2 regions of the Janibacter sp. LM genome follow, and region 2 is predicted to be linked to the other one. Evidence: riboswitches for the same ligand, from Rfam matches in the RefSeq annotation. Region 2 holds a riboswitch; the other holds the start of a gene.

Region 1 (15,472 bases), on a different contig from region 2:
ACACCAGCCGAGAGATCCGCTCGGTCCTCGGGCTGCCGGTCATCGCCGAGCTGCCCTTCGACCCCGAGGCGGCGTCCGTGTACTACGCGGGCACGCGCCCGAGGAAGAACTTCGCCACCGGCCCGCTCAACCGCTCGCTCCGGGCGACCGTGAGCTCGGTCCAGGGCCTCATCGCGGGCAACCGCCAACGCCTGGGCCAGCGCGTCCACGAAGGGGGGACCCAGTGACCACCCCTCCCGGCGGCCGCCCTGACGACCCGACCGCCCTGCCGCTCTTCGCCGCGCAGCCCGACCCGGACGAGCGCACCCACCCTCGGGACGAGGTCGCGCAGCGTCTCGCCGCCGGCGCAGGCTCCGTCTCGCCGTACGACCGGCACGCCGCCCCCGAGCACACACCCCCGCCGCCCACGTGGGGGATGGCGCCCGCGAGTGCCACGGCCTCCATGCCCTCCATGCCCGCCACTGCGACGCTCCCGACCGTCCCCGCCCAGCGGCTGAGCGCGGACGTCGCCCACGCGAGCGAGGTCGACTGGTCGCAGGTGGCCGAGCTGCGCACGCAGGCCTCCGAGATGCTCACCGGTGCCTTGCAGGACCGCCAGCACATCGAGCCCGCGGCGCAGCGGGAGCTCGGCCGCTCGATCATCGTCGAGCTGCTGCAGACCACGGCCGCCAACAACCTCGCCGTCGGTCGCCGCGCGTGGTCGATCGACGAGCAGGACCGCATCGGTCAGGCCGTCTTCGACGCCCTCTTCGGCCTCGGCAGGCTCCAGCCCCTCGTCGACGACGAGCGCGTGGAGAACATCGAGATCACCGGCTGCGACAACGTGCTCCTCGAGTACACCGACGGGACCCTGCGCCCCGGCCCGCCCGTCGCGGAGAACGACCAGGAGCTCATCGACTTCCTCGTCTTCCTCGCCTCGCGCTCGGAGGTCAACGCCCGTCCCTTCTCCGAGGCGCAGCCGCGCCTGCACATGCGCCTCGACGGCGGGGCACGACTGGCCGCGACCGCGTGGGTGACGCCGCGCCCTTCGCTCGTCATCCGTCGCCACCGGCTGCGCGAGATCACGCTCGAGGAGCTGTCCGCGCGCGGGATGCTCGACTCCGTCGCCGTCTCCTTCCTGCGGGCGGCCGTCAAGGCGAAGAAGAGCATCGTCGTCGCGGGCGCCCAGGGCGCCGGCAAGACGACGATGGTCCGCGCCCTGTGCGCCGAGCTCGACCCGTGGGAGCGCATCGGCACCTTCGAGACCGAGTACGAGCTGCACCTGCACGAGCTGCCCGACAAGCACCGCCGCATCGTGGCGTGGGAGTCCCGCCCCGGGTCCGGGGAGGTCGGCCCCGACGGTCGTCAGGCCGGTGAGATCCCGCTCGACGACCTGCTCTACGACTCCTTCCGGTTCAACCTCTCCCGGCAGATCGTCGGTGAGGTCCGCGGTCGCGAGGTCCTCGCGATGATCAAGGCGATGCAGTCCGGGTCCGGCTCGATCAGCACGACCCACTCGGCCAACGCCATCGGCGCGATCCGCAAGCTCGTCACCTGCGCCATGGAGGCCGGCTCGCACGTCACCGAGGCGTACGCCCAGCGGGCGATCGCCGAGCACATCGACGTCATCGTCCAGGTCCAGCTCGACACGACCCCGACGGAGGACGGCCAGGCGCGCCGCGAGCGCTACATCAGCGAGATCATCGTCATCCATCCCGGCGAGGACGGTCCGGCGACCACCCACGTCTTCCAGCCCAGCCCGCACGGCGGGCCGCCGACGCCGGGCGTCCTGCCCGACGACTACCGGGCCCTGGCGCGGTGGGGGTTCGACATCGAGGGGTACTTCGCCCGGGCGGGCGCACCGTGAGCCCCTGGATGATCGGGGCACTCATGGGCGCCCTGGTCGTGGCCGGCCTGATCCTCCTCGTCGAGGGCCTGCGCAAGGTGCCACCGCGCGCCAAGAAGGTCAAGGTGGCCGCGGGTGCCCGCGACAGCGCGTGGGACCGGCTGCCGCGACGGACGCAGCAGATCATCATCGTCGGGGTCCTGGCCGGCCTCCTCTTCGCCCTGGTGACCGGGTGGGTCATCGCCATCGTCCTCATCCCCGCCGCCATCATCGGCCTGCCGTGGCTGCTGAGCTCGGGGGACGCCGCCGCCCAGGTCGACCGCCTGGAGGCCATGGAGGAGTGGACCCGCTCGCTCGCCGGCGTCCTCACCGTCGGGGTCGGCCTCGAGCAGGCGATCGTCGCGACGCTGCGGTCGGCACCCAAGGAGATCCAGCCGGAGGTCAACCTGCTCGCCGCCCGACTGCGGGCGCGCTGGCCCACGGAGGAGGCGCTGCGCGCCTTCGCCGACGACCTCGACGACTCGACCGGCGACCTGCTCGCCGCCAACCTGCTGCTCGGCGCCCAGCGTCGCGGTGCGGGCCTGGCGAGCGTCCTCGAGTCGGTGGCCGTCTCCGTCGGCGAGGACGTCCGCTCCCGCCGGATGGTCGAGGCGGACCGGGCGAAGCCACGGGCCACCGCCCGCTGGGTCACGATCATCACGCTCGTGGTCCTCGTCGTGCTGTTCTTCTTCACGGACATGCTCGACCCGTACCGCAGCGGGATCGGCCAGCTCCTCCTCGCCGTGCTCCTCGCCGCCTACGTCGCCGCGCTCGTGTGGATGAAGTCGATGGCGAAGGGCAAGAAGCTGCCTCGGTTCATCGGCAACGAGGTCGCCCGGGAGGCCCAGCCGTGACCACGTCCCTGCAGATCGCGATGCTCGCGGGTGCCCTCGTGGGCCTGGGGGTCTCGCTGCTCATCTGGCGGATCCGGCCCGCGCAGGTCGACCTGGCGACCGCCCTCGACCGCCTCTCCTCCGACCGCAGCCTCTCCGGCGCCGCCGTCGCAGCGGAGACGGAGACCGACGGCGACTCCCGGGACCGGCTCGGCCGCTGGGCCATGCGCACGCTGCCCCTCGACTCGCTGGCCGCCCCGCCGTACCGGGAGCTGGCGCTGATGCGCGTGCCGGTCCACCGCTTCTACGGCGAGAAGGTGCTCTTCGCCATCCTCGGCGCCTTCCTGCCCGTGCTGGTGATCTTGATCCTCCAGACCTTCGGCCTCGGCCTGCCGTGGATCGTGGCACCCGGAGCCAGCGTCGTCGGCGCCATCGCGATGTTCTTCCTCCCGGACTACAACATCAAGGACGACGCCAAGGCCGCCCGCAAGGAGTTCGGCCGCGCCCTCGCCTCGTACATCGACCTCGTGGCCCTGGAGCGCAACAGCGGGTCGGGGCCGCGGCAGGCCATGGAGATCGCCGCGAACATCGGCGACTCGTGGGTCTTCCGGCGCCTGGCCACCGAGCTGGCGCGCTCCCGCTGGTCGGGCCTGCCCCCGTGGGACGCCCTGCGCAAGCTCTCCGACGAGCTGGGCCTGCCCGAGCTCGCCGACCTGGCGGACATCATGCGCCTGTCCGGCGAGGAGGGGGCGCAGGTCTACGCGACCCTGCGCTCCCGCTCGCAGTCCATGCGGACCGCCGAGCTCAACTCCGCCCTCGCGGAGGCCAACGCGACCGGGGAGCGCATGTCCCTGCCGATGTCGGCGCTCGGTCTGATCTTCATGATCATCCTCGTCACACCGGCGCTGCTCGAGGTCTGGGGCACCTGAGCCCCGTCGACGTGCGATGACGGGGAGTTCTCTCCTTGGGTCCCCGGGAGGACTCCGATAGCCTTGGGCCCGTCCGGGGGGACACGCCAGCCCCGGGCGTCACCTCACGTCATCCGGGAGCACTCACCATGATCCAGCTGTTCGCGACGTTCCAGGTTCTGGGCGCCCAGACCATGGACTACCTCGACCGCCAGGCCGACGTCATCGACCGCGCCCGCCAGGACCGCGGGTCGATCACCATCGAGCAGGTGCTCTGGGCCGTGGCGGCCATCACCGTCGTCGGCATCGTCTTCACCGCGATCAAGACCTTCGTCCAGCGCAAGACCAGCGAGATCAACTGATCACATGACCGCAGGCAGGGGACGCCGATCACGGTCGGAGCGCTGGCGCTCCGACCGAGGCGCGCTGACGCTCGAGCTCGTCGTCCTCCTGCCCCTCGCCCTGAGCATGCTGCTGCTCGCCGTCCAGGGCGCCGTGTACTACCAGGGCCGCACCGTGGCCATGGCCGCGGCCCAGGACGGCGCGCGGGGAGCGGCCGCGTTCCGGGCCACCGACGCCGACGGGAGGTCGGCCGCGTTGGCCTTCGCCCGCAAGGCCGGCGGTGAGGGCCTGCTCGAACGTCCTGAGGTGCGGATCGAGCGCGACCAGGTCGCCGGGACGGTGACCGTGGAGGTCCGCGGGACGACGATGTCGCTCGTCCCCGGGTGGGACCCGACGGTCGAGCAGTCCTCCACGCGCCCGATCGAGGAGTTCACCGGGGCAGAGGACTCCGGGGGTGGTGTCACGTGGTGACCCCGCGCCGATGGGCCGGCGACCGCGGCTCGGCGAGCATCGAGCTGGTCATCCTCGGTCCGGCCTTCATGCTCCTGCTCGGGCTGCTCGTCATGGGCGGGCGCCTCGCCATCGCCAACCAGACCATGCAGTCGGCCGCGAGCGCGGCCGCACGCAGCGTGACGATCGAGCGCGGGGGCGACTCCGAGGAGCGTGGCCGCGAGGCCGCGGCCCGGGTCCTCGACGAGCAGGGCACCCAGTGCACCCAGCTGGACGTCGCCCTCGACCTCACCGGCAAGGACACCGATCCCGGCGTCGTCGGCCAGTCCGTCACGGCCACGGTCACCTGCAAGGTCGACCTGAGCGGCCTCGGTCTCCCGGGGATCGACGGCGCCCGCACGGTCGAGGCCTCCGCCAAGAGCCCCGTCGACACCTACCGGGAGCGCTGATGTCCCTCCCTACGTCCCGGACGCGGCTGCGCGACGAGCGCGGCTCGCTGAGCACCTACTTCGTCTCCGCCGTCATCGCGACGATCCCGCTCGTGGGCCTGGTCGTCGACGGGGGCGGGCAGGTGCGCGCCCTCCAGCGCGCCAACGACGTCGCCGCCGAGACAGCCCGCTACGCGGGGCAGGCCATCGACAAGGGGTGCGCCATCCAGGGCGCGGAGGTCGAGGTGCCGGCTCCCCTGGCCCGGCTGGCCGCCCAGGAGTTCATGGCCGACAACCCCACCGACGTCAGGCTCGAGTCCGTGCAGGTGACCGACGGTGGCCACGCCATCACCGTGCGCACGAGCGTCACGTACGACCCGATCTTCCTCGGCGCCGTCGGCGCGGGCTCCAAGCAGCTGACCGGCGAGGCGAGTGCCTACCAGTACCGCACCGACCTCTCAGGAGAGGAGTACGACCCCAGTGAACAAGCGTACGGCTCCTGCCGCTAGGGCCAAGGGCCTGCTGGCCCTGGTCGGCATCCTCCTGCTGGTCGTCGGTTTCCCCTGGCTGATGTCCCAGATCGGCGCCGGCCCGGTCCCCGATCGGTGGGTCTCCCCCGCCGAGATGTGGGACGCCGTCACGACCCCTGACGACGGGGCCGTGCTCATCACGATCTTCCGCTACGCCGCGTGGCTGGCATGGCTCTTCATCGTCCTCTCGATCGTCCTCGAGGTCGTGGCGCGGCTGCTCGGCACCGACGTGCCCCAGCTGCCGGGCCTCTCGCTCCCGCAGGGCATCGCCCGCTACGTCGTCGGCACGGCGGCGCTGCTCTTCGTCAGCCTCCCCGCGGTCGGCAGCTGGGCGACCGCCAGCGCCGCCCCCATGCCGGGCGACGTCGGGTCCACGACAGCGTCCTCGACCGCCCTCGCAGGTGGTCTCGCGGCCACCTCCGCTGCGGGCGCCGTGGCGGACCAGGTCGCGAGCGATGCCCCCACCGCGGACCGGGCGAGCGACACCCGCGAGAGCGTCAGCCACGAGGTCGCCCGGGGCGAGAGCCTGTGGTCGATCGCCGAGCAGCGCCTCGGTGACGGCACCCGCTACACCGAGATCGTCGACCTCAACCGGGACACCATCCCGGCCTCTCACTGGATCTCACCCGGCCAGACCCTGCAGCTGCCCGCTGACGCAGCGAGCGACACCGCTCCCTCGGAGGACACCCGCACCGTCGAGGCGGGCGACACCCTCTGGGACATCGCCGAGGACGAGCTCGGGTCGGGCGACCGCTACACCGAGATCGTCGATGCGACCGGCTCGGTCGAGCAGCCGGACGGCGACCGCCTGACCGACCCCGACCTCATCAAGCCGGGCTGGACCCTCCAGCTGCCCGGCGACGGGGACGCCTCGGCGACCACGACGCCGCCCGCCGCCGACACCACCGCCGACTCCGCCGCCGACCCCGCTGCGAAGGACGCCACGACGGGTGCGGCCGGTGCCGGCGCCGGGTCCGGCGCCACCATCCACACCGCGGCCGCGAACCTCGGCAGCGACACCGCTGCCGACACCACCGCGGACGACGCCGACGACACCGACCGGGGTGCGCTCGACCCGACGCTCGCCGGAGACCCCGCGGACGAGTGGGGCAGCACCGTCCTCGGCCTGTCGGGCCTCACCGCCGCCGGCCTCGTCGCGCTCGTCGACCTGGCGCGGCGCCGCCACGCAGCGCGGCTGGGCACGCCCGACCGGTCCGACCCGACCGGGCTCGAGCGGGACCTGCGGCTCGCGGCCGACCGTCACACCGCCGAGACCATCGACCTCGCGCTGCGCCACGTCGCCGCATCCGCAGCAGACGCCGGCCGCGCCCTGCCCGGGCTGTACTCGGTCCGCATGACCCGCGAGCAGCTCGACGTGCAGCTCGCCGACCCCATGCGGCTGCCGGCGCCGTGGACCTCCACCGCCGACCCGCGGCTGTGGACCCTCGCCGTCGACCGGGCCGTGACGCTCGACCGGCAGGCACTCGCCGAGGTCGCTGCCCCCTTCCCGTCCCTGGTCGTCGTCGGCCAGGACGACGAGGGCGCCCAGGTCCTCGTCAACCTCGCGCAGGCCCGCACCTTCGCGGTCGTGGGTGCCGGCGAGCACACCCGCGAGACCCTGGCCGCGATGACGCTGGCGCTGGCGACCGCCCCGTGGTCCGACGCGACGACCGTCACGGTCATCGGGGGCGATGCGTCCCTGGAGCAGGTCATCGCCTCCCCCCGGGTGCGCTTCGTGCCCGACATGGCGACCTACACCCTCTCGGTGGAGGTCCAGATCAGCCCGACGGCCCGCGAGGTCATCATCGTCAGCGGCGACCTCGACGCCCGCGACCGCCGCCGACTCGACACGGCCGTGGCCTCCTCCCCCCGCGTCGCGCTCGCACACGCGGCGACGAGCGCCCCCGACGGTGCGGACGCGCTGACCATCGCCGACGACCCGAGCACCGCGGTCCTCTCCCCGGCATACCTGCAGCTGCACCCGCAGCGCCTCAGCGAGCACGACGCCGCCCGGCTCGCCGACCTCTTCGCCCTCGTCGCCCCGTCGACCGACCGCTGGGCGCCCCCCGACGGCGAGCCGACCCTGGCGAGCATCGGCGAGGCCGCGGCCGCCATGGGCGCGCCCGGCATCATCGTCAACCCCTCCGCCGACCTGCCCGTCGACGACGCCCCCACGGTGCGCCGCTCGCAGTCGCACGACCGGGTCGCCCACGGGACGCCGGTCCGCTGGAACACGCCGGTCCACACCCCGGTGGCGCAGAGCTCGTCGACGCCGGGCGACGACGTCCCGACGGTGCGCCGCACCGGGGGCCTGGACCTCACCGCCCTGGCGAGCGCGCCCCACTGGTTGTCCAACCAGATCACCCCGACCCCGGGTACGCCGTTGCCGCCGGTCATCGCCTTCCCGGAGCGGGTCCGCGAGCTCGCCGCCCCGACGCACGCGCCGGTCCTGCGCGTGCTCGGGCCGGTCGACATCGACAACGTCGGTGAGGTGGCCGCCGCCCACCGCATGCGGCTCACCGAGCTCGCCGCCTTCGTCAACCTCCACCCGGGCGCGAGCGGCAGCGAGGTCGACGACGCCCTGTGGCCCAACCGGGCCCAGCACGACCACGTGCTCGTGCGCAACCGCGCGCTCACCGGCCTCGGCGAGTGGCTCGTGCAGACCCCTCTGCCCGACGCCGGCCGCACGGCCGCCGAGGGTCTCGTGAGCGACTGGGGACTCTTCCGCGGGCTCGTCCCCGGCGACCCCTCCGTCGCCGGGACCGACCACCTCGAGCAGGCGCTCGGCCTGGTGCGTGGCCGCCCCTTCGCCGGGGTGCACCCGCGCCACTACGTGTGGGCCGAGGCGCTGCGGGCCCAGATGGTCTTCGCCATCACGACCACGGCCACCGAGCTCGCCCGACGGCTCCTCATGGCCGGCCGCTGGGCGACCGCCCTCGACGCGACCGTCGTCGGCCTCACGGTCGAGCCCGGGGTCGAGGCCCTGTGGCGGATGCAGCTGCTCGCCGCACACGAGCTCGGGGACCTGCCCGCCGTGGAGGCCGCGGCGGTCGGCCTCGCCGACTGCGCGCGCCTCGCCGACCGCGAGCTCGAGGCGGCCTCGCTCCAGCTGCTCGCCACCCTGCCCGAGCTCACCGCGGCGCAGACGCGGACGACCACCCACCACGCGGTCTGAGGAGGCCCACATGTCCGCCCCGACCCTCTTGCGCCGCGAGCGGCTCCTCGGCGTCCTCGGCGTCACCCTCCTGCTGCTCGTCACCTCGCTGGCCACCGCGCCCCCGAGCGACGCGGGCATCTGCCAGAACTTCGGGCTCAACGCCAGCTGCCGGATCATCTTCGGCGGTGAGAAGAGCAACGGCGACGGGGGCAAGGGCGGCGGCGGCAAGGTCATCCCGCCGTGCAACCGCGGAGCGCCGGAGCACGAGGCCGTCCCCTGCGAGAACGCCGTCGGTGGCTCCTGGAGCAACGAGCGGCAGTGCTACGTCCTCGCCGCAGACCCCCAGCCCGACCCGTCGGACCCCCTGTGGCAGCGCAGGGGCAAGCTCTACACCTGCTTCGGCCTGGACGACGAGGGCCAGGTCGTCCCCAAGGACTCCTTCTGGTCCGTGCGCGAGCCGCGCACCGACAGCCCGGGCAACCTGCAGGAGGACCTCGAGCGGGGCGTGCGGACCAAGTTCCGCGCGATGTACCCCGGTCTGGCCCCCAACCCCGTGCCGATGCACTCCCGCTTCGACGGCTGGCGCATGGCTCCCGTCGGCCTGTGGGTGTGGATGTGGCCCCGCGCCCCCTTCGACTCCCAGTGGGGCCCGATCGAGGCGACCGATGAGTCGACGGGCTACTACATCAACGCACGCGTGAGCCACGTCGTGTGGGAGATGGGGGACGGCACGACGAAGTCCTGCGGGAAGAGCCCGGCCTTCATGCCGTACATGCGCGACCGCACGCCGACCTGCGGGCACAAGTACAAGAAGCCCGGCAACTACCTCGTGCGGGTCACGACGCACTGGAAGATCGACTTCCGCGACGCGGCCGGTCCCGACAGCACGACGCTCTCCTTCCCGCAGTCCCTCTGGGTCCGCATCGGCGAGAACCAGGTGGTCACCAAGTGACCCGACGCCACGCGGGCACCACCCCCTTCGTCCTCGTCGCGGTCGCCGGGCTCCTCCTCTCCGGGTGCGGCGAGGAGTACCCGGACGAGACCATCGACCGGCAGCTCGTCAGTTCGAGCACGACGACGCCCCCGACCGGCGAGGAGGTGGCCAAGGAGCGCGCCCGCGGGGCCGTGTACCAGTACGTGAGCGGCCGCAACACCGTGCTCAGCGACCCCGGGAGCTACCGCGACACCTCCTCGATCGGCTTCGCCGAGGGGCGCGCGGCCACCTCGGTCGTCGCCGAGGCCGGCGAGCTCGATGTCGAGCACCACCGGCTGTCGGGCCAGGCGAAGCTCACCGCCGACCCCGAGGCGACCGACATCGACCTGGACCCGCCCGCGAAGGGCGGGGCGGCGGTGGCCCCCTTCGTCGAGGTGCGCGGGTGCATCGACGAGAGCGCGACGTACGCGGTCGACGCGAGCGGCGCCAAGGTCGAGGGTTCGCAGGGGCCGGGCCCGCACCCGGTGCGCTTCCACGTCATCAACCGGCAGTGGCCCAGCCCGTCGGGGTGGCAGATCGCCTGGTTCGAGGAGCTCAAGGGCTCCTGCTGAGTCAGGCCCGCGCGGCGAGCGCGACCACGACCGGGACGAGCGCGGCCACGACGACGAGGGTGTCGGCCCGGGTCCACGGCGCCCGTGAGACCCAGGTGCGCCGGCCCGCCGTCGCGAAGCCCCGGGCGTCCATCGCCACGGCGAGGGTCGCGGCCGACCCGAGCGAGCGCAGCAGCATGCCGAAGGTCGAGGCCCACAGGTGCGCGAGCACCGACCCCGGCCGTCGCCACGTGATGCCCTGGCCGCGCAGCCGGCGCGCCCACCCGATCTCGGCCCACACCTCGCCGAAGGACTGCACGCGCTGGAGCGCCGCGCCGAGGGCGACGACCGGCCGCGGCGGCAGCCGCAGCCGCTGGGCGAGGTGGTCGGCGAGGTCGTCCGGGTCGACGAAGGCGAGGGTGATCGCCGAGGGGACGACGATGACGAGCAACCGTGTCGCCGCGGACAGCGCCGTGTCGACCTCGCGCGCCCCGAGGAGCCAGGTCGACCACCCGACGCCGAGAGCACCGAGGAGCGCCGGGACGAGCCGGATACCGAGCGCGCGCCACCGCGCGGCGTCGGTCCACCCGCCGCCCGACCCGCGCAGGTTGGCCAGACCGACGAGTGCACCGAGAGCGAGCAGCCCGAGGATCGCGAGCGAGACCTGCCAGCCCGGCGAGAGGACCGCGGCGACCATCGGCAGGGCGGCAGCGGCGAAGAGGGAGAGCGGACCGCAGCGCGACAGGACCGCACGCGGGGTGGTCCGGGGCGGCGCCGCGGGCGGTGGCACGACGGGCCTGGTCTCGTCGACGAGCGCGACGAGGTCGGCGTCGTGCGTGGCGGCGACGACCGCGCCGCCGCGGGCGCGGTGCGCGAGGAGGAGCCCGGTCACGGCCGACCAGGTGCCCCGGTCCTGGCCGACAGTCGGCTCGTCGGCGAGCACGGCGGCCGGGCCGTGGGCGAGGGCGGCGGCGACGGCCAGGCGGCGCTGCTCGCCGCCGGAGAGGGTCTGCGGGTCGGCGGACTCGAGGTGCGCGAGGCCGAGCACCTCGAGCAGGTGACGGGCGCCCCCTTCGTCCGGGGCGCCGAGGGTGGCGCCCGTCAGGGTCACCTCGTCCAGGACCGTCCGCGCGAGGAGCGCGCTCGAGCTCCACTGCGGCACCCATCCGATGAGCGGCGCGACCTCCGTCGCCGGCAACCCGGCCACGTCCCGGCCGTCGCCCGTCGTCACGCCCCCGGACGAAGGGGGCAGGAGCCCCGCGATCGCCGCCAGCCACGTGCTCTTGCCCCCACCGCTCGGCCCGGTGAGCGCCGTGGCCCGGTGGGCCCGGAGGTCGAGCGGGGCGTCCGTGACGAGGGCGGTGCTCACCTCGCTGCTGCCGTCGAGGCGGCTGCGCCGACGCTCGACGACGAGGGGGTCGACCGTGATGACCGGGTCGGTGGCCGGGACGGCGAGCGGCCCGAGGTCGATGGCGAGCGGCTCGGGTGCGGGCACGTCGGGCACCCAGATGCCGTCTGCGGCGAGGGCCTCCCCATGGTCGGCCAGGACGGTCCGTGGTGGTCCGTCGTGGTGCACCCGGCCGTCGCGGCCGAGGACGAGCAGGCGGTCGACGTGCGGCAGCCACGGCCCGAGCCGGTGCTCGACGACGACGGTCGTGACGCCGGCGGCGCCGCGGACCACGGCCTCGCGCACCCGGGCGGCACTCGCGTCGTCGAGCATGGCGGTGGGCTCGTCGAGGAGCAGCAGCGCGGGGTGCAGGGCGAGGGCGCCGGCCAGCGCGAGGCGCTGCGTCTGCCCGCCCGAGAGCGCGCCGGTCGGGGTGCCGGGGTCGAGGTGGTCGAGGCCGACCGCGGCGAGCGCGGCCGCCACGCGGGCGGGCATGTCGGTGGGGTCGACCGCGACGTTCTCCAGGCCGAAGGCCACGTCCCGCTCGACGGTCGCGGCCACGGTGCCCGAGCCCGGCTCCTGCAGGACGAGCCCGACGGTGCCGGGCCGTTCCCCGGGGGCCCGCCCGTCGACCCGGACGGACCCGGTGAGGTCACCGGAGTCGACGGTGAGCAGCAGGCCGGCGAGGGCACGCAGCAACGTGGACTTGCCGGACCCGCTCGGCCCGACGAGCAGGACGCGCTCGCCCGGGTCGAGGGTGAGGTGCAGGTCCCGCAGGACCGGCTCCCTTCGTCCGACGGGGCGCCAGGTGAGGCCCTCGACCTCGACCCGCCCCCCGCCGGCCGCATGGTCAGCGGGCACCGATCAGACGGCCCGCCGCTCGAGGAGCTCCTGCCCGGGCGGGAAGGGGTTGAGCGCGCCGGCCCGCGCGAGCGCCCGGGTGAGCAGCCACCCGCCGAGGCCGGCGACGACGAGACCCGAGACGACCATGAGCGGGAGGTAGGCGAGCTTCCAGGTCCAGGTCCAGTCGGTGAAGTAGTACGCGATCTCGTAGACCCACTCCAGGGGCGCTGACAGCGCACCGGCGAGGACCGCGACGGCGGGGCCGAAGGCCTTGTAGGCGAAGATCGCGAAGGCGATCTCGGCCCCGAGTCCCTGCGCGAGCCCGGAGACGATGGTCGTCACGCCCCACTGGTTGCCGAAGAGGGCCGAGACGATCGCGGCGATGAGCTCGCAGGCCAGGGCGGCACCGGGACGGCGGACGACGAGGCCACCGACGATCCCGGCGATGAACCAGAAGCCGACGAAGAGCCCGAAGAGGGGCTGGAAGGCGAGCCCGAGCGCGGAGATCGGGCCGTTGTAGAGCAGGCCGTAGCCCCAGTAGGCGACGCCGAAGGCCACGCCGAGGAAGGCGATGGTCAGCAGGTCGACGGTGCGCCACCGCATGAGCGGGCGGGTGGCGAGGACGGTCGCGGTGGCGCGCTCCGTCGAGGACGTGGTGGTGGTCATGATGGGTGCATCTCCTGTGTCGTAACCCACAGGGAGGGCCGTGGTCGTCGACGCGACCGCAGGGTCGTGCCGGCGACGACGTCCCTTGAGACTCGACTCCCTACGCCGGTGCTAGCCGGATCAGGTACGAGGGTCTGCGGTTGCCCGCACTCTCAGCGCTGCTGCGCTCCCCTGTCGTGCCCGACCAGCATACCGAGGCCGGTGGCCCCGGCGGACCGGGAGGGCGTCCTGTGGCAGTGTGGGACCCGTACCGGGTGGGCGAGTCCGTCGACCACCGATCGACGTTGAAGGGAACACCGACGTGGGCAACATGGTCTGGAAGATCCTCGGCACGGGCTCGGCGATCCTGGCCGGCATGGTCGCGAACAAGATCGTGCAGATCATCTGGTCGCGCGCCGGCAGGGACGAGTCGATCGACCCCAACAACCCGGAGAACCCGATCGGTGAGGCGATCGCCTTCGCCGCCCTCGCGGGCCTCGCGATGGGTCTGGCGCGCACGATGGCCACGCGCCAGGCGGCCCACTTCTACAAGAAGTCGGCGGGCCACCTGCCCGACGCGATGCGCAACCTCGAGGGCGAGCTCGACAAGGTCTCCTGATGCGCGGCATCTCCATCACCGAGCCCGGTGACGCCGACGTCCTGCAGGTCACCGAGGTCGACGCGCCCGTGGCGGGTCCCGGCGAGGTCGTCGTCGACATGGTCGCTGCGGGGGTCAACCGCGCGGACGTCATGCAGCGCCTCGGGCACTACCCGCCGCCGAAGGGCGCCTCCCCCCTGCCGGGCCTCGAGGTCTCGGGCACGGTCCGCGAGGTCGGCCCGCAGGTCGAGGGTTGGTCCGTCGGCGACGAGGTCTGCGCCCTCGTCGACGGCGGCGGCTACGCGGAGCAGGTCAAGGTCCCCGCGGCACAGCTCCTCCCCGTGCCGAAGGGGGTCTCCCTCACCGACGCCGCGGGGTTGCCCGAGGTGGCGTGCACGGTCTGGTCCAACGTCTTCATGACGGCCAACCTGCAGCCCGGTGAGGTCTTCCTCGTGCACGGCGGGTCCTCCGGCATCGGCACGATGGCCATCCAGCTCGCCACGGCGGCCGGGGCGCGCGTGGCGGTGACGGCCGGCTCGCAGGACAAGCTCGACGTCTGCCGCGAGCTGGGCGCCGAGATCCTCGTCGGCTACAAGGAGCAGGACTTCGTCGAGGAGGTCCGGGCCGCGACCGACGGCCACGGCGCCGACGTGGTCCTCGACCTCATGGGGGCGAAGTACCTGCCCCGCAACGTCGACGTCCTGGCCACGTCGGGGCGTCTGGTCGTCATCGGCCTCATGGGTGGCCGCAAGGGCGAGCTCGACCTCGGCAAGCTCCTCAGCAAGCGGGCCGCGGTCATCGCGACCTCCTTGCGCGCCCGACCCGCTGAGGAGAAGGCGGCGATCGTCGCCGCGGTCCGCGAGCACGTCTGGCCGCTCATCGAGGACGGCGCGGTCCGCCCGATCGTCCAGGGCACGCACCCGCTCGACCGGGCGGCCGACGCCCACCGCGAGCTCGAGGCGAGCGGCCACATCGGCAAGATCCTGCTCACCGCCTGACGCGACCCCTCCCCCTTCGCATTGCCCTAGGGGAATGCAGCCGCGAGCCCGCATTCCCCTAGGGCAATGCGGGCTCCCGCGGCCGGACGAAGGGGGTCAGTCGCCGAGCTCGGCGCCCATCGCCCGCCCCGCGGTGCGGCCGGAGAAGATGCACCCGCCGAGGAAGGTGCCCTCGAGCGCGCGGTAGCCGTGGAGGCCGCCGCCGCCAAAGCCGGCCGCCTCGCCCGCCGCGTACAGCCCGCGGACCGGCTCCCCGTCGTGCCCGAGGACCCGCGCGGACAGGTCGGTCTCGAAGCCCCCGAGGGTCTTGCGGGAGAGGATGTGCAGCTTGACGCCGACGAGCGGTCCCTTCTTGGGGTCCTGGAGCTTGTGCGGCGGGTAGGCCCGCTTGGAGATCTTGTCCCCGATGTAGCTGCGGGCCACGCGCATCGCGGCGACCTGGGCGTCCTTGGAGTAGGCGTTGTCCAGCTGCGCGTCGCGCTCGTCGAGCAGGCGCTTGACGTGCGCGACGTCGAGCTGCGGCTCACCGTCCTCGACCAGCCCGTTCATCTGCGCGACGAGCTCCTCGACCGTGTCGGCCTGGACGAAGTCGGCGCCGTGGTCGAGGAAGGCCTGCATCGACGGCGTGACGTCGGCGAGCGAGCGCTTGCGGATGACGCCGCCGATGTCCTTGCCGGTGAGGTCCTGGTTCTGCTCCGACCCGGACAGCGCGAACTCCTTGCCCGCGACCGACCGGTTGGTGACGAACCACGAGTGGTCGTGGCCGGTCCGGCGCAGGTGCTCGAGGGTGCCGAGGGTGTCGTACCCCGGGAGCAGCGGCGCCGGCAGGCGGTTGCCCTCGGCGTCGAGCCACATGGAGCTCGGCCCGGGCAGGATCCGGATGCCGTGACCGGCCCAGATCGGGTCCCAGTTGCGGATCCCCTCGACGTAGTGCCACATGCGGTCGCGGTTGATGAGGCGCCCTC
Region 2 (15,472 bases):
CCGCGTGGGACGGCAACGACAACCTCGCCGAGGCGCCGTCGGGGCAGCGCGTCCGGGCCGTCGGTGACGTCTTCGTCATGGTCCTCACCAAGGACGGCATGCGGCGGGACAACCACGTCGTCGAGTTCGAGGAGGGGCGGCGGATCGCCTGGCGACCCGCCGAGCCGGGCAGCGTGCCTCCCGGCCACCTGTGGCGCTGGGAGCTCACCCCGACCGACGACGGCCGCACCGAGGTCACCCACACCTACGACTGGAGCGAGCTGACCGACGAGCGGCGCCTCGCCCGCGCCCGTCGCACGACGAGCGAGCGGCTGCAGGTCTCCCTCGACCGGCTCGCCGCGCTCTTCGCCTGACGGTCTCCGGGTCGGCGTCAGGAGGTCACAGGATGCAGCGTCCGGACCGGGTCGAGGCCGCGATGCGCGCCTGTCCGCGTGAGCGGTTCCTCCCCCCGGCACGTCGACGCTCGGCCCACCTCGACGCCCCCGTGGCCATCGGGCACCAGCAGACCAACTCCCAGCCCCGCACCGTCCTGGCGATGCTGCGCCTGCTCGACGTGCGCCCGGGCCAGAACGTCCTGGACGTGGGCAGCGGCTCGGGCTGGACGGCTGCGATCCTCGGCGAGCTCGTCGGCCCCTCCGGCAGCGTCCTGGGCGTCGAGCGCATCCCGCAGCTGGTGGCAGCAGCCCGGGACGCGCTCGCCCTCGACCCCCGAGCCTGGGTGCGCGTCGAGCAGGCCGAGGCCGGCGTCCTGGGGGCCCCGGACCGGGCCCCCTTCGACCGTGTGCTCGTCTCCGCCGAGCCCGACGTGCTGCCCGACGCGCTGGTCGAGCAGCTGGGCCCCGGAGGGGTGATGGTCATCCCCGTCGCGGGCGAGATGCTGCGCGTGGTGCGGGGGCCGGGCGGCGCGACCGTGACCCGTCACGGTCGCTACCGGTTCGTCCCCCTCGTCGAGGACTGATCCCGGCCGCCCGACCACCAGACGCGATCAGGCCTGGTCGGCCATGCACTGCTCGATCGCCATCCCGAGGCCCTCCTCGAGGATCGCGAAGTCGGCGTCCCCGAGGTAGGCGAAGGGCTTGACGGTCTTGCCCTGGTGGGCGGCGCCGCCCCCGGCGGTCGCCTTGCTGTGGATGAGCGGCTCCGTGGTGGTGCCGGTCTCGCTCATCCAGTGCTGGACGGCGATGTTGGCGTAGCCGGAGCACTCCGGGAGGCCGATGTCCTCGGCGATGATCATCACCCCGAGGTCGGTCAGCGGCGTCCACGGCGAGCCGTTCGTTGACTGCTGGGCGTAGGCCTTCTCGTTCCAGTCGACCTTGTAGCAGTGGTGGGCGCTGGCCGTGCTGGCGACGCCGAAGGTGAGTGCGGCCGCGCCGGCCGTGACGGCCAGGGCTCTGCGCAGGATGGTGCGTGACATCGGATGGTTCCTCTCCCCGGGCCACCGGCCCGTCCGGTGGTCACGGGTCCAAGCACACCGCTGAGCCGCCGGGCCTCGCCATGGGTACATCTACCCATGGCGCGGGGGTGGGCGGCCGGTCAACGCGTCCCGTCGTCGGAGGGCTCGAGCTCGAAGACCGGAACCTCCGCAAGCAGACCGAGCTGCTGGGCCCGGGTCACCGCGGTCAGCCGGTCGCCCACGTCGAGCTTGCCGTACACGTTGGACAGATGTCGGTGCACCGTCCGCTCTGAGCACCCGATGCGGCGCGCGATGGAGCTGGCCTTGTGCCCGTCGGCGAGCAGTCGCAGCACCTCCTCCTCGCGGGCCGTGAGCCGGGCCCCGCAGACTCGGGACGATCAGGTGCTCGGGCTCGAGGAGCTGTGCCAGACCGGCGACGACCGGTTGGACCGACCGCAGCAGGTCCAGGTCGTCGTCGTCGTAGTCCTCCCCGTACCGCCCGATGAGGAAGGCCACGAACTCCACGCCACCCCTCACCGGCAGGGCTGCGACCTGGTTGATGCCCCAGATCTCGATGCTGCCGATGCACTTGGCACTCGCCTGCCAGGCCTCTTGGCCGCCGTGGGCGCGAGCCGCGGTGGTCGGCTCGATGGCGCCGCGGCGGAAGGGGTCGAGCAGCGGGTCGGGGGCGCCGGTGATGCGCATCTCCTCGCCCATCCGACGTCGCGCGTCCGGCGTGGCGGCACGACCCACCGCCCGCACGGCGAAACCGTCGGGCGCGCCGTGGACCATGAGGCCCACGTCGGAGTGCAGACGCTCGGACAACAGGTCGACGATGACCTCGAGTCGTTGGTCCGGCTCCTGCGAGGCCCTCCCCACCCGGGTCACGAGCTCGACCACCGTCGCGAGGGCTTCGGTGGTGGGATCGTTCGCCACGCCCACCAGTGTGGTGGGTTAAGCATTCAGTAAAGAGCCCGAGTGGCACCATGGCGGGCATGGACGCCACGCCTCCTCCCGCCACGCCCGACGCCCGCGACTGGACCTTCGTCGTGGACGACGGGTGCCGGGAGTGCGGGTACGCCCCCCACGACCCCGTGCTGACCGGCGAGCGTCTGCAGACCGCTGCCCGTCGCTGGGCGACGGCGCTGCAGCGCCCGGACGCCGGCGAGCGACCGGCCCCCGGCGTCTGGTCGACCGTCGAGTACGCGGGCCACTCCCGTGACCTCGTCCGGGTCCTGCGTGAGCGGGTCGAGGCGATGCTCGCGACGCAGGGCGCTCCCTTCGCCGACTACGACGGGGAGGCCGAGGCGGTCCGTCGTCGGTTCTGGGCCGCAGACCCGGCGCAGGTCGAGCGCGAGATCGCCGACGAGACGCAGCGCACCGTGGCCGTCCTGGCCCGGGTGCGCGGCGACGACTGGGAGCGGACGGGTCTGCGCGGAGACGGCCGGCCCTTCACCGTCACCCAGCTCGCCCGCTACCTCCTGCACGACGTCGAGCACCACCTGCACGACGTCGACGCCTGACATGGACCACGTGCGCTCGGCCGTCGCGGGTCTGCCACCCGGAGCCTTCGCCTTCGTCATGGCGACCGGTATCGTCTCGGTCGGGATGGACCAGCAGGGGCGGGCCCTCCCCTCGACCGTCCTGCTCGTCGTCGCCGCGACGGCGTGGGTCGCCCTGGTGCTCGCGCTCCTCGTCCGCCTCGTGGGCCACCGCGACCGGGCGCTCGCCGACCTGCACGACCCGCGGCTCGCGTTCGGCTACTTCACGGTCGTGGCCGGGACGTGCGTGCTCGCCGTCCGACTCCTCGAGATCGCGCCCGGCGTGAGCGCCGCCCTCCTCGTCGCTGCCACGATCGTCTGGGTCCTCCTCGGCTACGGCGTGCCGTGGGCCGCCGTCCTCTCCAGGGCGGAGCGGCCCGTGCTCACGGAGGCCAACGGCACCTGGTTCATCTGGGTCGTCGGCAGCCAGTCGGTCGCCGCGGCCGCCGCCGGGCTCGAGCCCGTCGTCACCTCCGGGAGGCAGGCGCTCGCCGTCCTGGCGGTCCTCGCGTGGTCGGTCGGGGTCGTCCTCTACGCCGCCTGTGCCGTCTTCGTCGCGCTGCGGCTCGTGCTGTACCCGCTCAGCCCGCAGGACCTCAACCCGCCGTACTGGGTCTCGATGGGTGCCGTCGCGATCACCGTCGTCGCGGGCGCCAAGATCGTCGAGATGGAGTCGACGCCGATGGTGGACGCGACCTCGGGGCTCATCGCCGGTCTCGTCGTCCTGTGCTGGGCCTGGGCGACGTGGCTGATCCCCGTGCTCTTCGCGGTCGGCGTCTGGCGCCACCTCGTGCACCGCATCCCCCTGCGGTACGAGTCCACGTGGTGGAGCATCGTCTTCCCGCTCGGCATGTACGCGGTCGCCGGGATGTACCTCGGGCGGGCCGACGCCCTGCCGCTCGTCGAGGCCATCGGCGCGGCGTGGCTGTGGGTCGCCGTCACGGCGTGGCTGCTCGCGGCAGGGGCCATGGCCGTCAGCTGGGTGCGGGCCGGGCGCCGCGAGCGGTAGGACCGGCCCCGGGGACGCGGCTCACCCGCCGACCGGCGCCCGCCAGCGCTCGTGCTCGTGGAAGTGGTGCACCGGCCCCGGCCCCTGGCCGATGTCGAGCGCCTCACCGTGGCGCAGTGCCTCGGTGAGCCAGGCCTTGGCCTCGATGACCGCCGGCAGCCACTCGGGGTGCCGGGGGCGAAGGGCGGCGATCGCCGAGCTCAGCGTGCAGCCGGTACCGTGCGTCGCCCCCGTCGTGATGCGAGGAGCCTTGAGCAGCAACGGGTCCGAGCCGTCGAGCCAGATGTCGACGGACGCGTCGCCGGCGAGGTGCCCGCCCTTGGCCAGCACCCTGCGTGCGCCGAGCTCGCGCAGGCGCCGGGCCTGGTCCGCGAGCTCGTCCGGTGACCCAGCGACCGGCTCGTCGAGCAGGACCGCGGCCTCCGGGACGTTGGGCGTGATGACGTCGGCCCGGGGGAGCAGCTCGCGCACCGCGGCGACGGCGCCCTCGGCGAGCAGACGTGACCCGGAGGTGGACACCATGACCGGGTCGAGCACGACGGGCACGTCGCGCAGGGCACCGTGGGAGAGGAGCTCGTGCACGGTCTCGACGAGCGCCCGCGAGGCGAGCATCCCGACCTTGACGACGTCGATGCGGACGTCGGCCACGAGGGTCTCGACCTGGGCCCGGACGACGTCGACCGGTACGTCGTGGACGAGCGTGACCCCACGAGTCGACTGGGCGGTCAGGGCGGTGATCACGCAGGTGCCGTAGGCGCCCAGTGCGCTGAAGGTCTTCAGGTCCGCTTGGATGCCGGCGCCTCCCGACGGGTCGGATCCGGCGATGGACAAGGCGATCGGCGGCCGAGGGAGGGGGGCGCTCATGCGAGCACAGTAGCGATGTGGTTAGTGTGGTGGCACCCCCACGGGAGCTCGGGCACGAGCTGAGATCGGACTACCGCCGTCCGGACCGTCTGAACCTGTCCGGATCATGCCGGCGAAGGAAGAGGAGGCGCTGCATGCGCACACCCCTTGAGTCCGAAGTCCACCCCCAGCACCGTCGGGTCGAGGTCGTCGACCCGCACGACGAGAGCATCCGCGTGCCGATCACCGCGATCTCCTTGGCGCCGGCTCCGGACGGCACCCCCCACGAGGACGTGCACGTCTACCGGACCCGTGGGCCGGGCTCGGACCCGCAGGTCGGTCTGCCCGACCTGCGCACCGAGTGGATCCGGGCCCGCGGTGACGTCGAGGTCTATGAGGGTCGCCCGCGCGACCTGGCCGACGACGGCCGCTCGGCCGTGCGCCGCGGCGAGACCTCCCTGGCCTGGCGGGGAGGGGAGCGGACCCCCCTTCGCTCCACGCAGGGCCGCACGGTGACCCAGATGCACTACGCCCGGCGCGGCGAGATCACCGCGGAGATGCGCTTCGTCGCGCTGCGCGAGGGCTGCAGCCCCGAGCTGGTCCGCGACGAGGTCGCTGCCGGCCGGGCGATCATCCCCAACAACGTCAACCACCCCGAGTCCGAGCCGATGATCATCGGGCGGGCCTTCCTGACGAAGATCAACGCCAACATCGGCAACTCCGCGGTCACCTCCTCCATCGCCGAGGAGGTCGACAAGCTCACCTGGGCCACCCGCTGGGGCGCCGACACGGTGATGGACCTGTCGACCGGCGACGACATCCACACCACCCGCGAGTGGCTGATCCGCAACAGCCCGGTGCCGATCGGGACCGTGCCGATCTACCAAGCGCTGGAGAAGGTCGACGGCCGAGCGGAGGACCTCTCCTGGTCCGTCTTCAAGGACACCGTCCTCGAGCAGTGCGAGCAGGGCGTGGACTACATGACGATCCACGCCGGGGTGCGACTGCCCTTCGTCCCGCTGACCGCCGAGCGCGTCACGGGCATCGTCTCGCGCGGCGGCTCGATCATGGCCGGATGGTGCCTGGCGCACCACGAGGAGTCCTTCCTCTACACCCACTTCGACGAGCTGTGCGAGATCTTCGCCCGCTACGACGTCGCCTTCTCCCTCGGTGACGGGCTGCGTCCCGGGTCCATCGCGGACGCCAACGACGAGGCCCAGCTGGCCGAGCTGCGCACCCTCGGCGAGCTGACCAAGCGGGCCTGGGAGTACGACGTGCAGGTCATGGTCGAGGGGCCCGGGCACGTCCCGATGCACCTCGTGCGGGAGAACGTCGAGCTCGAGCAGGAGTGGTGCCACGGCGCGCCCTTCTACACGCTCGGCCCGCTGGTCACCGACATCGCGCCCGGCTACGACCACATCACCTCGGCCATCGGCGCCGCGGAGATCGCCCGCCACGGCACCGCGATGCTCTGCTACGTCACCCCCAAGGAGCACCTCGGTCTGCCCGACCGCGACGACGTGAAGACCGGCGTCATCACCTACAAGATCGCGGCGCACGCGGCGGACCTGGCCAAGGGGCACCCCGGGGCCCGGGTGCGCGACGACGCGCTGAGCAAGGCCCGCTTCGAGTTCCGCTGGCACGACCAGTTCGCGCTCTCCCTCGACCCCGAGACCGCGATGGCGTACCACGACGAGACCCTGCCGGCGGAGCCGGCGAAGACCGCGCACTTCTGCTCGATGTGCGGCCCGAAGTTCTGCTCCATGCGGATCAGTCAGGACATCCGTGACGCCTACGGCTCGGCCGCGGAGCAGCGTGCCGTCGTCGAGGCGGGCATGGCGGCGAAGTCCCGCCAGTTCGTCGAGCTCGGCGCCAGCGTCTACGTCGTCGGCGAGCCCGGCCGATGAGCCTCGTCCCGGGCCTGCCGCCGGCCGGGCGGGCCGCCGTGCGTGCCGGCGTCGTCGGCAACTACGTCGACCAGGTCCACATCTTCCTCCCGGTGCTCGCCCTCGCCCCCGCACTCACGACCCTCGCCGGCCCGGACGCCGGCGTCACCACCGGGGCAGTCGTCGTCGTCGCCACCCTGCTCGGTCGTCCGATCGGGTCGATGGTCTTCGGTCGCGTCGCCGACCGGGTGGGCCGCACCCGCACGACCCAGGTCGCCATCGCGGGCACCGCCGCGTGCACCCTCGCCATCGCGGCGGTCCCCTCGCACGAGAGCGTCGGGACCGCCGCGATCGCGCTCGTCGTGCTGCTGCGCTTTGTCGGGGGCGTCTTCATCGCGGGGGAGTACACCTCGGCCATCCCGCTCGCCATGGAGTGGTCGCCCCCGCGCCGCCGTGGCCTCGTCTCCGGCCTCATCATGTCGATGGCTCCGTGGGCGCAGTCGACGATCGCCTTCGCGACCGCCGGACTGATCGCGCTCCTCGGTCCTGCCGCGTACGCCGGGTGGGGCTGGCGCCTCTCCTTCGTCGCCGGGGGCCTGGCGAGCCTGGCGCTCCTCGCCTACTACTCGGCGCGCGTCGCCGACGCGCCGGGCGTCGTGCGGGAGCGCGAGCTCGCGGGCGAAGGGAGGGCCCGCACCTCCCTGGGGCTGCGCGCCGTCCTCGGCGGTGCGTATGCGGGCGCCTTCTGGCAGATGTTCGGGCTGATGAGCGGGCTGTGGCTCATGACCAACATGGTCGTCATCCTGGTCACCGGTCGGCTCGACGCGGACGCCGGTCTCGCCGGCGGTGCCGTCGCCGTCGTCATGGGCGTCGCCGCAGTCACCCAGGCCCTCGTCATGTCGACGACCGGCCACCTCTCGACGCTCGTCGGCCGCCGCCGGTTCCTCGTCGGCTGGGGACTGACGGCCGCCCTGCTCGCGCCCGCCCTGTGGGTCGCCACGATGACCGCGGGCGTCCTCCCCTTCGTCGTCGGCATCGCGCTCCTGCAGGTCGTCACGGTCTGCGGTTACGGACCGGTGGGCGCGTACCTGTGCGAACGGTTCCCCGCCCACGTGCGCTCGACCGGCTACGGCACGGCGTACTCGCTGTCGATCGTGGGACCGGCGCTGTGGCCGTGGTGGATCCCGCAGCTCGAGCGGGTCCTCGGCCACGACGGCTCGGTGGCCGCCGTCCTCGTCGTCGCGGGCCTGCTCGTCGCCGGGTGCGGTGCGCTCGGCCCACGGCTCGCGCCCGCGGACCTCGACCGCGACCTCGCCCGGGTCGTCGCGGGTGAGCGCGTCGACGCGCGGGCCGCGGTGGGGGCCGGCAGATGAGCGACGTGGACGACCTGCGGCCCCGGGTCGCCGCCGCGGTCCGGGCGCTGCGCGAGCGAGCGCCCCTCGTGCACGGCGCGACCGGATCCGTGACCCGGGCCCTCGTCGCCGACGGGCTCCTCGCGGCCGGCGCGCGGCCCATGCTCACCGAGAGCGCCGCGGAGGCTCCGACCCTCGTCACCGTCGCGGATGCCCTCCTGGTCAACCTCGGGTCGCTGAGCACGGACGGCATGGTCGGATTCCTCCCGACGGCGCGGACCGCGGCCGAGCGCGGCGTGCCGTGGGTCCTGGACCCGACGGCGATCGGCATCGCGCCCGTGCGCACGCCCCTCGCCCGCGAGCTGCTCGCCCTGCGACCGTCGGTGGTCCGCGGCAACGCCTCCGAGGTCCTCGTGCTCGCCGGCGGGACGACGGGGGGCCGCGGCGCCGACAGCACCGCCTGCCCCGAAGCGGCCGCCCGCGCGACCCGGGCGCTCGCCCTCGACCACGCGTGCGTCGTCGCCGTCTCCGGTGAGGTGGACCTCGTGACCGATGGCCGGCGCTCCGCCCGGATCTCCTCGGGGACACCGCTGCTCACCCGGGTCACCGGGACGGGTTGCCTCCTGGGGGCGCTGACGGCGGCACACCTGGCGGTGGCGACCCCCTTCGTCGCAGCGGTGGCCGCCACCGCCCTGCTCACCGTGGCGTCGGAGCGGGTGGCACACCTGCGGCCCGGGAGCTTTCGCGTCGGCCTCCTCGACGCGCTCGACGAGGTGGGCGCGGACGAGGTCGCGGGGGAGGTGCGGCTGGCATGGGGCTGATCGACTGGCGCGCGTACCTCGTGACCTCGGGCGACGGGCCGGCCACGGTGGCCGCCGCAGCGGCGGCTGCCGCCGCAGGAGCCGGTGTCATCCAGGTGCGGGCCAAGCACCTGCTCGCCGGTGAGCTGCTCGACCTCGTCATCGACGTGGCCGGGGCGGTCGCCGCGGTGGCGCCGGCCACCCGCGTCCTCGTCGACGACCGCGCCGACGTCGCCCACGCCGCCCGCCGCCACGGTGCACCCGTGCACGGGGTCCACCTCGGGCAGGCCGACCTGCCCGTCGCCGCGGCCCGGGCACTCCTCGGGAGCGATGCGCTCGTCGGGCTCACGGCGGGCACCCTCGAGCACGTCCGCGAGGCGGAGTCCCGCAGGGGCGCCGCGCGACCCGACTACCTCGGCAGCGGGCCCTTCCGCCCCACGCCGACCAAGGACGTCGGTCGCCCGCCGGTGGGGCTGGCGGGCTACCCCCTGCGCGTGGCGGCGACGCGCCTGCCGGTCATCGCGATCGGCGACGTCACGCTCGCCGACGTCCCGGCGCTGTCGGCGACCGGTGTCGCCGGGGTCGCCGTCGTGCGCGAGGTCATGGGTGCCGCCGACCCGGGCGCCGCCGCAGCAGCGGTGCTCGCCGCGTGGGGCTGAGTCAGGTCCCCTCCGCCACCTCGTCGTCGACGAAGACCGGACGCGCGACGCGCAGACCGGAGAGGGTGATGCCGACGCCCGTGGCCATGAGGAGCAGGAGCGCCGCCGTCCACCCTCCGGTCGCCTCGTGGAGGACACCGACGACGAAGGGCCCCACCCCCGCCACGAGGTACCCGATGGGCTGGACGAAGCCGGACAGCTGGGCCGTGACGTGCGGGTCACGGGTGCGCGCCGTGATGAGCGAGATGGCCGTGGGGAAGGCGAAGCCGGACAGGCCGAGCAGCGTCGCCCACAGCCACGGCGCCGCGGCCGGTGCGACGAGCAGACCGAGGTACCCGGCCACCGCGAGCACACCGAAGCCGACCATCCAGGCCGACAGGTCCCGGCTGCGCGCGATGACCGTCGGCATCATCAGGCCGCCGACGATGCCGAGCCCCGCGACGATCGAGGTGTACGCGCCCGCGGACCCGGCCGAGAGCCCTGCGTCGCGGTAGATCTGCGGCAGCCAGCCGAACTGCACGTACGCGTTGGTGGACTGCACGCCGAAGAGGACCGTCAACGCGATCGCGGTCGGGGAGTGGCGGATCCGCGACGTGGGGTTCTCGCCGGCCGAGCGGCGGTGCACCCGGTCCCTGAGGCTGATGACGACCCACGGCACCAGCGCGGTGAGCGCGACGAGCCCCCACATGCCGAGGGCGCCGCGCCACTCGCCGGGCGCGACGGTCGCGACCGGGGCCGCGAGCAGCGGACCGAGCGTGCCGCCGACGGTCAGGCCCATGCCGTAGACCGTCATCAGCCGCACCCCGCCGTCCCTCGAGTGCCTCTTGATCCACGCGGGCACGAGGACATTGCCCAGGCCCATGCCCGCGAGGCCGATCGCGGTGAGGACGAGGAAGACCGCGGCGGAGTCGGTGAGCACGCGGGTGACGAGCGTGATGACGACCGCGAGGACCCCGAGGGTGATGCCGGCCGAGACACCGACGCGACGGGCGAGCCCGACGGCCGCGCCCCCGGCGACCGCGAAGGCGAACCCGGGCAGGGCCGTGAGCACGCCGGCGAGCGTCGACCCGAGGCCGAGCGTGGCCCGCACCTCCTGCAGCAGGGGTCCGAGGGAGGTCGCGCCCGGGCGGAGGTTGACGGAGACGAGCGCCACCGCGGCGACGACCAGGACGGGGCCGAAGGGGGGAGTCCGGTGGATCTTCCCCGTCACCGGGGTCTCGTGGCTGCTCACCACCGTGGTCTACCACCGGTGGTGCCCGGTCGCCGCATCGGTCCCACCCCGCGCCCTGCCTAGGATCACCCTCATGCCCGACCTGACGACGCCCGAGCGGACCGTACCGAGCTGGGACGAGTACTTCCTCGGCATCGCCGGCGCGGTCGCGGCGCGCGCCAAGTGCACGCGGCGGCGGGTCGGTGCCGTGCTGACGATCGACCACCGGATCATCGCGACCGGGTACAACGGCGCGGCCCCCGGCGAGGCGGACTGCCTCGAGGGGGCGTGCCCGAGGGGGCGGCTCGACTACGACGCCGTGCCCGGCCTGGGGGACTACGACCGCCCGGGCACGCCAGGGTTCTGCATCGCGATCCACGCGGAGGTCAACGCGCTGCTCTTCGCCACCCGGGACACCAAGGGGGCGACGGCGTACATCACCGACCCGCCCTGCCCGGGCTGCCGCAAGGCCCTCGCCGCGGCCGGCATCGTCCGGGCCGTGTGGCCCGAGGGCTCGCACGACCGGCAGGGACTCACCGACTGGGGGTGACCCCCCTTCCCGCGGCGACGCGGCATGGGGACAATGGGGCATGAGCAACGACGCGAGCCCCCACGACACCCCGACCCCAGCCGCCGCCGTGGTGGCGGCGCTCGACGGCAGCCACCGGGACGCCGCAGTCCTCGCCTGGGCCGCCGCCGAGGCCACGGCCATCGACGCGCCCCTCCACCTCGTCCACGCCGTCGACCTCGGCACGCCGCTCTCCGCGTACGGCGAGCTGCTCACCAGCCCCGAGATCGTCGAGCGGGTCGAGGAGGAGTCCGAGCGGGTCGTCGCGCAGGCCCGCGCCCAGGTCGTCGCCGAGCACCCCGACCTGTCGGTCACGACAGCGCTGCCCACGGGTGCCCCGGCCGGTGCCCTGCTCAACGCCGCCAGCGGCGCCCGCGTCCTCGTCGTCGGCTCGGCCCGCAAGAACCGCGCCCAGCGCATCGTCCTCGGCACGACCTCGTTGAGCGTCGTCGCCCACGCCCCGTGCCCGGTCGTGCTGGTGCCCGAGGGCAGCTCGACGAAGGGGGACGGGCGCGTCGTCGTCGGCGTCGACGGCAGCGACCACAGCCGCCTGGCCTTCCGGCACGCGCTCGACGCCGCCCAGGTGCGCGGCAAGCAGGTCACGACGGTCACGACGTGGAACGTCGAGGTCGAGCACGGCGTCGTCGTCACCGAGCCCGGCACCCCGGCGTGGGAGGCGGTGGATGCTCGTTACCGCGCGATGGCCGAGCGCACCATCGCCGAGGACCGTGCGGCGCACCCCGAGATCGACGTCACCGTGGAGGTCCACCACGGCCGGGCCGCCGACACCCTCGTCGAGGTGTCCGAGGGCGCGGACATGCTGCTCGTCGGCTCGCGGGGTCGTGGCGGGTTCCGCGGGATGCTCCTGGGCTCGGTCTCGCAGCGCGTCCTGGCGCTCGCGACCTGCCCCGTGGCGGTCCTGCACCGGCACTGAGCCACCGCGCGCGGGGCCCGGCGACGGGCGTCAGGCCCCGTGCGCGTCCCAGAACTCGTGCATCGCGGCCAGGCCCTCCGGGGAGTCCTGCGGCCGGTGGCCGCAGCCCGGGACGACGCGGTGGGTCGCCCCCTTCGCCTCGAGCGCGGCGGCGACCTCCGCGTACATCGGGTCGACGCCTCCGGTGACCACGAGCGTCGGCACGAGCGCCGGGGTGTCCGTGCGCAGCGACACCTGCCAGGGCGCCGGGGTCGCGCGGATGCGGGCCGCGACGTCGGCGCAGGTCTCGTCGTCGAGGGTGGGCGCCGGCGCCCCCATGCCCTCGGCGAACCGGGTGATGAACTCGCGCCCGTCGACGCTCGGGTCGTCGGCGACGGCGAAGACCGGGGCCATCGCGCTGATGTGCCGCTCCACCCGTCGGCCGCCGCGGGCCACGTCGTAGCAGGCCGGCTCGATGAGGACCAGGCTGCGCAGGCAGTCGGGTCGGCGCTGCGCGGCGAGCATCGCGGTCACCGCGCCGTAGGAGTGCCCCACGAGGTGCCCGCGACCCTCGAGGGCAGCCAGGGCACGGTCGGCGTCGCGCTCGGGCTGGTCCGCCTGGCAGGTGCGCTCGAGGAAGACGTGGGTCGGGTCGTGCTCCGCGGCCACGAGGGGCCAGGCGGCGGCGCCGGTGCGGCCGCGGCCGTGGACGAAGACGGTGCGCACGGTGGGGGTGGCCCAGACGCCCATGTCAGCCACGCGCCCGGAGTCGGCCGCCCGGCAGCGCCGGGGCGGGCAGCGGGGCGGGCTGGTCCGGGGCGAAGGGACCGAAGCGGCCCTCGACCTGAGGTCCCGCCGCGATCTCGGCCATCCACGCGTCGCGTGCGGCGACGACGTCCTCGTGGGAGCGACCGACGAAGTTCCACCACATGACGATCTGCTCGCCGAGGGGCTCGCCGCCGACGAGCACCAACCGGGCGCCCGTCGCCGAGCGCAGCGTGATCCTCGTGCGGCCGGGCGCGACGTAGCCGAGCTCGGACTGCTCCAGCGCGGTGCCCTCGACGGTGATGTCGCCGTCGTCGAGCAGGATCGCGTGCTCGTGGTCGGCCGGGACCTCGATGACGGTCTCGGCGTCGGCGTCGAGGAGGATCTCCGCGCCCGTGAGCGCCCCGTCGGTGACGACCGGGGAGCGCTCGCCGAAGAGCTCGCCGAGGAAGACCCGGGCGATGCCGCCGGGCACGTAGACGGGCTCGGGCACGTGGTGCTCGAAGGTCGGCTCGCGGTCGACCGAGGCGGCGGGCAGGGCGAACCACAGCTGCACGCCGTGGAGGGTGGTCGTGCCCTCGGTGGAGAACTCGGAGTGGCTCACCCCACGGCCGGCGGTCATGAGGTTGAGCTCGCCGGGCCGGACGATCGCGTGCGCGCCGGTGGAGTCACGGTGCTCGATCTCGCCGGTGAAGAGCCACGAGACCGTGGCGAGCGCGGTGTGCGGGTGCCGCGGCACGACCATGCCGCCGGTGCTCGCGACGTCGTCGGGACCGTAGTGGTCGAGGAAGCACCATCCGCCCACGAGCGAGCGCTGCCGCGACGGCAGCGTCCGCCGCACCGGCATGGCGCGCGGTCCACCGAGGGGCACCTCACGGGGCTGCAGGATCTGTACGTCGTCCACCTGATCACGCTACCCCGCGCCCGTTGGACACGGCCCGGTCGACTGCTGGAAGGTGGGGCCGTGACGGATGCGACCTCCTTGATCGTCCACCTGGCCGCCGCGCGGGGGGTCGACACCCAGTGGTGGGACTGGCGCGGCGAGCACCGCGATGTTCCCGAGGACACCCTGCGGGCGGTGCTCCAGGCCATGGGCGAGGACGTCGGCAGCGAGGCCGAGGTCGCCGCGGGCCTCGAGCGGGCCCGGACCGCGCCGTGGCGCCGGACGCTGCCCCCGACCGTCGTGCAGCGTGAGGGGGACCCCCTTCGCCTCCTCGTGCACGTGCCGCACGGGAGCGAGGTGGCCGTCCACGTCGTGCTCGAAGGGGGGGCCCGCCGCGACCTCGATCAGCTCGAGCACGTCGTGGAGCCGGCCGAGGTCGACGGCGCGCTCGTGGGCGAGGCCGCGTTCGCGGTGCCGGCGGACCTGCCGCTCGGCTGGCACGAGCTCGTGGCCCGGACCGACGCGCTGCTGCACCCGGGGAGCGACCGGGCGGTGCTCGTCACCGTCCCGCAGCGGCTGGAGCTGCCCCCCGTGCTCGCGGAGGAGCCCCGGACCGGGCTCATGACGCAGCTGTACCAGGTGCGTGGCTCCGGCAGCCAGGGCATCGGGGACCTCGGCGACCTGGCGACCTTGGGGGAGTGGGCCGCTCGCGCGCACGACGCGCACTTCGTGCTCGTCAACCCGCTGCACGCGGCCGAGCCGGTCGCGCCGATGGAGCCCTCGCCCTACCTGCCGACCTCGCGCCGGTTCCTCAACCCCGTCTACACCGACCTGCGGCAGGTACCCGGCCTCGATGCGCTGCCGACCACGGCACGCACGGAGTACGACGCGCTCGTGGCCGAGGCGGCGGCTCTCAACGCCGCGGACACGATCGACCGCGACGCAGCCTGGGCCCTCAAGCAGGCCGCCCTGCGGATCGCCTACCGGTACCTCGCCGAGGACCACGCGTCCGGGGTCGCGGCGCTGCACGCCAGCGAGGGTCAGGCGCTCGTCGACTTCGCGACGTGGTGCAGCCTCGCGACCGAGCACGGGACGCTGTGGGAGACGCAGTGGCCGCAGGAGCTGCACGACCCGGCATCGGACGCCGTGGCGGCCCACCGGGACGCGCACCGCGCGGAGATCTCCTTCCACGTGTGGCTGCAGTGGGTCGTGCGCGGGCAGCTCACGGCCGCGCAGGCGCGGCTGCGGGCAGCCGGGATGGGGATCGGCGTGGTCGCCGACCTCGCGGTCGGCATCCACCCCGAGGGGGCCGACGCCTGGGCGCTCGGCGACGCGCTCGCGCGCGGCATCGACGTCGGAGCCCCGCCGGACCAGTTCAACCAGCTGGGGCAGAACTGGTCCCAGCCGCCGTGGCGCCCGGACCGGCTCGCCGAGCTCGGCTACGCCCCCTTCCGCGACATGCTGCACGCGGTGCTGTCCGACGCCGGTGGGTTGCGCATCGACCACATCATCGGCCTGTTCCGCCTGTGGTGGGTGCCGGAGGGCCACGCGCCGGGCGAGGGCGCCTACGTGCGCTACGACCACGAGGCCCTCGTCGGCATCCTGGCGCTCGAGGCCCACCGGGCCGGGTGCCTCGTCGTCGGTGAGGAC

What was found. Region 2 has a riboswitch for thiamine pyrophosphate ahead of thiC (phosphomethylpyrimidine synthase ThiC). Riboswitches for the same ligand answer to the same signal wherever they lie in the genome.
Region 1: linked by a shared signal. The riboswitch ahead of ABC138_RS08215 (ECF transporter S component) and the one ahead of thiC (phosphomethylpyrimidine synthase ThiC) in region 2 are both predicted to bind thiamine pyrophosphate.

What each region holds. Positions count from the first base shown of each region.
Region 1 covers NZ_JBDIVG010000012.1:5,700-21,171, forward strand. Annotated here, with positions in the region: gene ABC138_RS08155 (hypothetical protein) at 1-227, shown strand, start outside; gene ABC138_RS08160 (ATPase, T2SS/T4P/T4SS family) at 224-1,846, shown strand; gene ABC138_RS08165 (type II secretion system F family protein) at 1,855-2,718, shown strand; gene ABC138_RS08170 (type II secretion system F family protein) at 2,715-3,626, shown strand; gene ABC138_RS08175 (hypothetical protein) at 3,755-3,967, shown strand; gene ABC138_RS08180 (TadE/TadG family type IV pilus assembly protein) at 3,972-4,418, shown strand; gene ABC138_RS08185 (TadE/TadG family type IV pilus assembly protein) at 4,415-4,846, shown strand; gene ABC138_RS08190 (hypothetical protein) at 4,846-5,334, shown strand; gene ABC138_RS08195 (LysM peptidoglycan-binding domain-containing protein) at 5,306-8,530, shown strand; gene ABC138_RS08200 (PKD domain-containing protein) at 8,541-9,464, shown strand; gene ABC138_RS08205 (hypothetical protein) at 9,461-10,057, shown strand; gene ABC138_RS08210 (ATP-binding cassette domain-containing protein) at 10,059-12,284, opposite strand; gene ABC138_RS08215 (ECF transporter S component) at 12,288-12,932, opposite strand; TPP riboswitch at 13,013-13,115, opposite strand; gene ABC138_RS08220 (DUF4235 domain-containing protein) at 13,243-13,530, shown strand; gene ABC138_RS08225 (NAD(P)H-quinone oxidoreductase) at 13,530-14,507, shown strand; gene ABC138_RS08230 (FAD-binding dehydrogenase) at 14,604-15,472, opposite strand, start outside.
Region 2 covers NZ_JBDIVG010000010.1:80,264-95,735, forward strand. Annotated here, with positions in the region: gene ABC138_RS06635 (SRPBCC family protein) at 1-353, shown strand, start outside; gene ABC138_RS06640 (methyltransferase domain-containing protein) at 386-958, shown strand; gene ABC138_RS06645 (hypothetical protein) at 986-1,414, opposite strand; partial or broken gene ABC138_RS06650 (helix-turn-helix transcriptional regulator) at 1,534-1,761, opposite strand; gene ABC138_RS06655 (hypothetical protein) at 1,796-2,362, shown strand; gene ABC138_RS06660 (DinB family protein) at 2,389-2,916, shown strand; gene ABC138_RS06665 (tellurite resistance/C4-dicarboxylate transporter family protein) at 2,918-3,943, shown strand; gene thiD (bifunctional hydroxymethylpyrimidine kinase/phosphomethylpyrimidine kinase) at 3,965-4,807, opposite strand; TPP riboswitch at 4,838-4,947, shown strand; gene thiC (phosphomethylpyrimidine synthase ThiC) at 4,942-6,693, shown strand; gene ABC138_RS06680 (MFS transporter) at 6,690-8,045, shown strand; gene thiM (hydroxyethylthiazole kinase) at 8,042-8,845, shown strand; gene ABC138_RS06690 (thiamine phosphate synthase) at 8,836-9,483, shown strand; gene ABC138_RS06695 (MFS transporter) at 9,485-10,714, opposite strand; gene ABC138_RS06700 (deaminase) at 10,788-11,243, shown strand; gene ABC138_RS06705 (universal stress protein) at 11,284-12,195, shown strand; gene ABC138_RS06710 (alpha/beta hydrolase) at 12,226-12,924, opposite strand; gene ABC138_RS06715 (pirin family protein) at 12,926-13,843, opposite strand; gene malQ (4-alpha-glucanotransferase) at 13,904-15,472, shown strand, end outside.